Regions from separate parts of the Brevundimonas sp. P7753 genome, predicted to be linked through region 1. Evidence: predicted binding sites of a transcription regulator. Region 1 holds the regulator's gene; the other holds the start of a gene.

Evidence for each region. The regulator LexA, encoded in region 1, represses DNA repair genes until DNA is damaged. The targets are predictions, from matches to a motif close to ATGTTCNCNANNTGTTCT.
Region 2: a site for LexA is predicted at 2,247-2,264, ahead of recA (recombinase RecA). Genes of this name have one in related genera too.

Annotation. Positions count from the first base shown of each region.
Region 1 is NZ_JACARP010000045.1:23,068-27,242, reverse strand. It holds gene HX774_RS10010 (ComEC/Rec2 family competence protein) at 1-1,431, shown strand, start outside; gene lexA (transcriptional repressor LexA) at 1,412-2,104, opposite strand; gene HX774_RS10000 (hypothetical protein) at 2,313-2,729, shown strand; gene trpC (indole-3-glycerol phosphate synthase TrpC) at 2,770-3,567, opposite strand; gene trpD (anthranilate phosphoribosyltransferase) at 3,564-4,175, opposite strand, start outside.
Region 2 is NZ_JACARP010000003.1:39,473-43,647, reverse strand. It holds gene rraA (ribonuclease E activity regulator RraA) at 211-693, opposite strand; gene recA (recombinase RecA) at 1,069-2,148, opposite strand; gene HX774_RS00685 (CHAD domain-containing protein) at 2,293-3,819, opposite strand; gene HX774_RS00680 (SDR family NAD(P)-dependent oxidoreductase) at 4,060-4,175, opposite strand, start outside.

The DNA of each region.
Region 1 (4,175 bases):
CGGCTGGGCGAGCGGACGGGCGGGATCGCCGCCGCCATGACCACGGGACACGAGACCTGGATCGGGCGCGAGGATCTGGACGCCATGCGCGATTCCGGGCTGGCCCACATCCTGTCGATCTCGGGCCTGCACATGGCCATCGTCGGCGGCTTCGTCTTCTTCGCCGTGCGGCTGGGCGTGGCGGCCTGGCCGTGGCTCGCGCTGCGGGTGTCAGGAAAGAAGGTGGCGGCGGTCGCGGGGCTGATCGCGGTTGGGACCTATCTGGTGGTGTCGGGCGCGCCGCCGCCGGCGGAACGGTCGGCGATCACGGCCTCCATCGCCTTTGTCGCCATCCTGCTGGATCGGCAGGCGGTGACTATGCACGCCCTGGCGGTGGCGGCCTTCGCGGTGCTGTTGCTGCAGCCCGAGGCCATCGTCACGCCGGGGTTCCAGATGTCGTTCGCGGCGACGGCGGCCTTGGTGGCGCTGGTCGAAGTCTGGCCGCGACGGATCAAGGAGATTTCGGCGCCCTGGCCCATCGTGGCGGCGCAGCGGCTGGGAAGCTGGCTACTGGTGGCCTGCACCGCCAGCCTGGTGGCGGGCATGGCGACGGGACCGTTCGCCATGCAGCATTTCAACCGGACGGCGGTCTATGGCTTGATCGCCAATCTGGGGACGGCGCCGATTGCGGATTTCATCCTGATGCCGGCTCTGGCGCTGGGGGCGGCGTTGGAGCCCCTGGGGCTGGGCGCGCCCTTCTTGTGGCTGGCGGGCAAGGGGGTGGAGATGATGCTGGCCATCGGCCACTGGACCGCGGGTCTGCCGGGCGCGGTGCAGACGGTGGCGAGCGCCCCGGCGGCGGCTCTGCCTGTGGCCTTCCTCGGCATCCTGTTCATCTGTCTGTGGCGGGGGCGGTTGAGGTGGCTGGGCCTGCCGCTGGCGGCGGCGGTGCTGATCTGGCCGCGTCCGGCGGCGCCGGATCTGTGGATCGGCGATGGGGGGACCAATGCGGCCTTTCATCAGGCGGGGGCGGCGGTCGTCGTGCGCCCCGGCGTGCGGCAGTTCGCGGCGGACCTGTGGTCGCGGCGGCGCGGGCTGGAACTGACGCCGAGGCCCGAGAAGGGCTGGACGTGTAAGCGGTCGTTCTGCGCGCCGGAAATGGACGAGGCGGGGCCGGTCGCCCTTTGGTGGGGCAAGAAGGCGCCGACGGCGGAACAGCTGGATGGTCTGTGTCGCTCGGCGGCGGTCGTCAGCAGCCGGGCCGAGCTGGCCTCGCTGCCGACGTCATGTGCAGGGCGGTTGGTGCTGGACGGCGTGGACTATGGGCGCGGCGGCTCGGTCGAGCTGTGGCGCGAAGGGACGGGGTGGAAGGCGGTGTGGGCGGCTGACGTGCGAGGGCGCAGGCCCTGGACGCGTCAGGCCGATCCCGACTTCAGTGATAGCGGCGGATAAGGCCGACCAGCTTGCCCTGAACCGCGACCTGATCCGAACCGTAGATCTTGGTCTCGTAGTTGCGGTTGGCGGGCTCCAGAGCGATTGAGGCGCCCTTCTTGCGCAGGCGTTTCAGCGTGGCCTGTTCGCCTTCGACCAGGGCCACCACGATCTCGCCGGACGAGGCGTCGGCGGTCGATTTGATGATGACCATGTCGCCGTTGAGGATGCCGGCCTCGATCATCGAGTCGCCCTCGATCTCGAGCAGATAGTGCTCGCCGGCGCCCAGCATGGCTTCCGGCACCGGGTAGCGGGCGGTTTCGTGCTCGATGGCGTCGATGGGGGTGCCCGCCGCGATCTTGCCCATCATGGACAGTTCGCGGGTGTCGTTGGCGGGTTCAGCCGCCTTGGGACGACCGCCGCCCTCGATCACGCCGGGCTTGAAGCCCGCGTGGCCGCGCGGCGCGCCCGCCGTGGCCTGTTCCGGCAGCTTGGTCACTTCCAGCGCGCGGGCGCGGTGCGCCAGACGGCGGATGAAGCCGCGCTCCTCCAGCGCCGTGATCAGGCGGTGGATGCCCGACTTGGACGCCAGATCCAGCGCCTCCTTCATTTCGTCGAAGGAGGGCGAGACGCCCGTTTCCTGAATCCGTTCGTGGATGAACATCAGGAGTTCGTGCTGCTTCTTGGTGAGCATGGGCGCAAGGCTTCCAGAACAAGGCGTGAACCGTTGTCGATGTTCTGTAAGTGTTCTTGCTGAATGTCAACTCGGCCCATTCAGCGAGCTCTGCCGCACAATCCTATTGGCGAAGCGATTTCGGCGTCGGAAGGTTTTGCTGCTGAGCAGTCCTTCAGGATGCTGCGCAAGGGTAGAAAACCGATGATATCCAGATCATCCTCTGCGAATGACCACCTTCACCGTATCGTTCGAGCCTGAGCTTCCTAGCGGGGGCGAAACTTCACCGCCGGAGCAGCCAGACTGGTCTCGTATTTACGAGATCACCGGGGGGCTTGAATACCACATGACGTATCATGTCTGCGACCAAGCGTTCGGCTACTACCCCACCGATGTGGTCGGCCTTCTTAGCGATCTGATCGGTGCGAAGGCGGAGTTGGATCGCGGTCAGGATGGGGCGATTAACATGAGCGGATACACCATCCTTGTGGTGGAGATCAGCGGAACCGGCATTGTCTTTTCTGAGCCATCCCCTTCGACGTGGCGGTGCGAAGTTCAAACCATCTTCGTTCGAGAAGCTCTGGATCAGGCCCTTCGCGACGTGTGGTCTTTTGTCACTAGCCTAGATCAATCGAGATCCAGCTAGGGCCGCTTAGGGACATTTACCGCTCAGCCGATATCCGACATTAGCCCAATGACAGCAGGGCCTTCGTCGCCGCTTCTACGTCGTCCTGACGCATCAAGCTTTCGCCGACGAGGATGGCCTGGGCGTGGGCGTCGGCGACGCGCTGGACGTCGTCGGGCGTGAAGATGCCGCTTTCGGCCACCAGCAGAGCCTTGACCGGGCTGAGCATGGACAGGCGCTCGGTGGCGTCGAGGTCGACCTCGAAGGTGCGAAGGCTGCGGTTGTTGACCCCGACCAGATCGCCGCCCAGCTTGCAGGCGCGGGCCATCTCGGCCTCATCGTGGGTCTCGATCAGGGCGTCCATGCCAAGACGCTCCGCCTCGGCCAGCAGGTCGGCGGCCAGGGCGTCATCCACCATGGCGAGGATGATGAGGATGCAGTCGGCGCCCAGGGCGCGGCTTTCCGCCACCTGCCAGGGATCGACCAGGAAGTCCTTGCGCAGGCAGGGCAGGGAGACTGCGTCGCGCGCGGCGGCCAGGAAGGCGTCGTCGCCCTGGAAGCTGGGGCCATCGGTCAGGACGGACAGGCAGGTGGCGCCGCCGCGCTCATAGGCTTTGGCCAGCGCGGGCGGGTCGAAGTCGGCGCGGATCAGGCCCTTGGACGGGCTGGCCTTTTTGATCTCGGCGATCAGGGCAGGGCGGCCCGTTTCCTCGGCGACGCGTTCCAGGGCGGCGCGGAAGCCGCGCGGGGCCGAGGCCTGGGCGGCGAGCCTCTCGATGGCGTCCTGAGAGGTTTCAAGCTTGCGGGCGGCCACGTCTTCGCGCTTGTAGGCGGCGATCTTCGCCAGAACGTCGGTCATGCGGCCTCAGGGTCGATGGGGGTGTTGGTGACGCGCACCAGGGTGTCGAGCGCGGCGGCGGCGCGGCCGTCGTCGATGATGGCGGCGGCCAGTTGGGCGCCTTCACGCAGGTCGGCGGCGCGGTCGGCCACGACCAGGGCGGCGGCGGCGTTCAGCACGACGATATCGCGATAGGGGCCGGGCGCGCCGGCCAGCAGAGCCTTCAGCGCCGCTGCATTATATTCGGCGTCGCCGCCGCGCAGGTCGTCCAGCGTCGCCAGCGGCAGTCCGGCGTCGGCGGGCGAAACAGTGAAGCGGCGCACGGCGCCGTCCTTCCACTCGGCCACCTCGGTCGGGCCTGTGGTGGTCAGTTCGTCCAGACCCTGACCATGGACGGTCCAGGCACGCCGGGCGCCGAGACGGCCCAGCACCTCGGCCAGAGGCTCCAGCAGGGCGGGGTCATAGACGCCCATGACCTGACGGTTCGCATGGGCTGGATTACAAAGCGGCCCCAGGAGATTGAAAACCGTACGGAAACCAATCTCGGCGCGGACCGGGCCGACGTGACGCATGGCCCCGTGATAGGTGGGGGCGAACAGGAAGGCGATGCCGGCCTGATCCAGGGCGCG
Region 2 (4,175 bases), on a different contig from region 1:
CATCACTGGCGCGTGATCGCGTGACAGGATCGGACGTCGGCGTTGCTTTTTCCTCCCCATTCCATGGGGAGGGGGACCACGAAAGTGGTGGAGGGGGCGGCTCTGCCGTTTGACGATTTGAGCGCATTCGGCAAGGACGGCGTCGCCCCCTCCGTCACGTCGGCTGCGCCGCCGCGCCACCTCCCCATGAAATGGGGAGGAAAGGTATGGCTAGCCGTGCAGCCGGTCAGCCGAAACAACCACCCCGTCCGCATCCGCATAGAGCCAGTCGCCCGGCGTGAAGATGACGCCGCCGAAGGCCGTGGGGATGTCGATTTCGCCGATGGCGTCGCGGTCGGCGCGCAGGGGGATGGTCCCCACGGCCTTGACGCCGATCCCCATGCTGTCGATGACGGCGCTGTCGCGGATGGCGCCGTGGACGATGATCCCGGCCCAGCCGTTGTCGATGGCCAGTTTCGCCAGGTTGTCGCCGACCAGGGCGCGTTTCAGAGACCCGCCGCCATTGACCACCAGAACCGCGCCCTGACCGGGCCGCTCTAGCGCCTGGCGGACCAGGGCGTTGTCATCGAGGACGCTGAGGGTGCGGATCGGGCCGTGGAAGGCTTTGACCTGGCCGAAGCTGCGGAACGGGATGTGGCACACCTTCACCACATCGGGATGGGCGTCGCAGAGGTCGGCGGTGGCGAAGGTCATGAAAGGCTCCGGTTCTTCACGGCCGAGTTTGCCCGGTTGGGTGAGCCGAGAACAGTCGGGGCGATGAGAAAAGAGGCGCAGCGCGCCCCGATTTCTTTTCCGTCATTCCGGGGCGCGAAGCGAACCCGGAACCCAGGCGGCTGATATTTCGCCGACCATGCCATGGAGGCTGACGTCTGGGCCCCGGATCGTCCCTTCGGGCCGTCCGCGGTGACGGCAAAAGAGCGAGGCTCGAACAACCCACAAAAAGAGGCCCGCCCGATGCGGATCGGGCGGGCCTGCTCCGTCCGGCCCGAGCCCCGCGGGGTCGTTCGGCGGGTCGCGGGGGACGGCGGACGGAGAAGCTGGCGGAAGGGCTGGATCAGCCCTCCAGACTCACCCTTCCAGATCTTGACCTTCGTCAGGTTCCGGCGTGCCCAGGAGCTCGTCGGCGATCTTGTTGGTCGAGGCGCGCACGGCGGCCTCGATCGAGGCGGCCATGTCCGGGTTCTGTTTCAGGAACTCGCGCACGTTCTCGCGGCCCTGACCGATGCGGGTCGAGTCATAGCTGAACCAGCTGCCGGCCTTGTCGATGACCCCGGCCTTGACCCCCAAGTCGATGATCTCGCCCAGCTTGGAGATGCCTTCGCCGTACATGATGTCGAAGATGACCTCGCGGAACGGCGGGGCGACCTTGTTCTTGACCACCTTGACGCGGGTGGTGTTGCCGACGACCTCGTCGCGGTTCTTGATCGCGCCGGTGCGGCGGATGTCGAGGCGGACCGAGGCGTAGAACTTCAGCGCATTGCCGCCCGTCGTCGTTTCCGGCGAACCGTACATGACGCCGATCTTGTGACGGATCTGGTTGATGAACAGGACGATGCAGTTCGACTTGGAGATCGAGGCGGTCAGCTTGCGCAGGGCCTGGCTCATCAGGCGGGCTTGCAGGCCCGGCAGGCTGTCGCCCATTTCGCCTTCGATTTCGGCGCGTGGCGTCAGGGCCGCGACCGAGTCGACCACCACGATGTCCACGGCGCCCGAACGCACCAGGGTGTCCACGATCTCCAGCGCCTGTTCGCCCGTGTCGGGCTGCGACACCAGCAGGTCGTCCAGATTGACACCCAGCTTCTGAGCATAGCCCGGATCAAGTGCGTGTTCGGCGTCGACGAAGGCGGCGACGCCGCCGGCCTTCTGGATTTCGGCCACCGTGTGCAGGGCCAGGGTGGTCTTGCCCGAGGATTCAGGGCCGAACACCTCGATGACGCGACCGCGCGGCAAACCGCCGATGCCGAGCGCCATGTCCAGGCCCAGCGATCCGGTGGACACCGAGGGGATCACATCGGCGACCCCGCCCTTGCCCAGTTTCATTACAGAGCCCTTGCCGAAGGCGCGATCGATCTGCGCGATCGCCGCCTCCAGGGCCCGTTGCTTTTCGCCGTCTTCTTTACCCACGAGCTTCAATGCCGCCTGTGCCATTGGTTTTCTCTCCCTTGCCATGATTCCATTCTGGGCTTTGGGAGAGACCCGCCAGGACCCGCTCCCTCTGTGAGACGGACTATGTGCATGGTTTGTTCTGGTTCACAAGATGTTCTCATTTGCGCGATGAGAACATATTGCGACCTACGACCGTTTTTGACGTTTTCCACGCCCGTTCCAGAAGGGCTTGGCGTCGTGGAAACCCTGGCTGGCCTTGATGGCGGCGATCAGAAGGGCGGCCTCGTCGCGCTCGCGCCGGCCGATGACGCGCCCGGCGGCGAAGGCGAGCGCGGCGTCGTCCAGATGGGCTTCGCCGGGAATCCGGTCGCGGGCCACGGCCAGATCATTGAGCGCGCCCAGCGTGTCCTGCATCTGTTCCAGCGCCTGGAGGTAGCGGGCGCGGCGGCGACGGGCCGGAAACAGGTCGGCGAAGAACTCGGCGGCGTAGCGCAGGCGCTTGGCGCGGATGCGCAGGTGGTGGCGCGTGTCAGCGTCCTGATCGGCCAGGCTCCGGGCGCGCTTTTCCACCTGATGGTGCAGGCGGTCGAGCGCCTCGGCGGCGAACCGGGCCACAGGTTCGTCGGGCAGGGGCGCCGTCTCGATCCAGGCGGTCGTTTCCAGCATCAGCAGGCCGTAGCGCGGCGACTGCAGCGCGCCAAGGGCGCGGTCGTAGGCTTGGCCGCGCGCGGTCAGCAGGCGTCGACCCAGCGGCGCCAGGCCGGGCGAGGGGGCGTCCTGCGCCGTAGGGTGGAAGACGTCGCGGATGAAGACGTCCAGATCGCGGGCGCCGTCGGTCTCGCCCGCCAGCCATTTCAGCTCGGTCTCGATGCGCCGGCGATCTGCCTCGGCCAGCAGGGGCTTGAAGACGCCGATGGCGGCGCGCAGGCGGCGCAGGCCCACACGCAGCTGATGCACGGCCTCAGGACGGCGCACGACCCGCAGCAGTTCGGCGTTGGCCGAGACCTGGGCCAGACAGGCCATGGCGATGGTGCGGAAAGCGTCGCTGGTCGTGGCTTCGGATGACAGGGGCGTGGGCGCGGCGCGTCGGGGGCTGCGACTGCTCCCCTCGGCCAGACGCCAGCCGCGCTCGGACTTGCTCTCGAACACCGGGACGATGGCCAGATCGCGCGCCAGACGGCGGGCCAGGGTGAAGAGGACGGCGGGGTCGCCGCGCTTCAGCTCCAGCTCCAGCTCGTAGATGGGCTCGCGGCGGTCGCCCCCCTCCGGGTCTCTGGCCGACAGCTCGCCCGCGTCGAAGGCGGCCTCGATCAGGGCGCCGTTCAGCTCGACCATCCGGATGCGGCGGACGACGGTTGTGGCGAAGCGGGGCGACAGATCAGGACCGCGGCCCTTCAGCAGCCTGTGCGCGGGGGTGGCTTTCAGCGCGGCGAGGTCCAGGGACTCGGAAGCGACAGGGACCTCCCACTCGTCGCGGGCGGTCTGGCCGGGGGCGGTCTGGCGTTTCAGCGTCTGGACGAAGCCGCCGGGCGTGGTCCGCACCCTCAGGCTGAACCCGGCCGCGCGCAGCACGCCGTCAGGGGTGTCGAAATAGACCGAGCGCAGGGACTGGCTGGTCTGCTCCCCTTGCAGCGCCGGGTGCCCCGACAGGCGCACGACCGCGCCGGGGCCGAGCCGGAACTTCAGTTCAGTTTCGGTTGCGGACGCGGCCATTGGGCTAATCTACGCCTCTCGCCGTCATCCCGGAAGCGGCGCAGCTGTGGGGCGCGCGCCGAGCACGCCCTTACTTTCGTCATCCTCCGGCGAGCGGAGCGAGACCGGGGGACCCAGCGGCGCCGAAGGCGATCTTTGCGGCAAGCGCGGTGCGTGGGATGTCGCCCTGACGGGCGCCGCTGGGTCCCCCGGTCAGCGCCGCTGCGCGGCTTGCCGGAGGATGACGAAAGAGGAAGGGGTTTAGCCCCGCGCCACCTGGAAGCCCGCGAACGATTGGCTGACGGGCATCAGCTCCAGCGCATTGATGTTCAGATGGGGCGGCAGGGTCGCGACCCAGAACAGGGTCTCGGCGATGT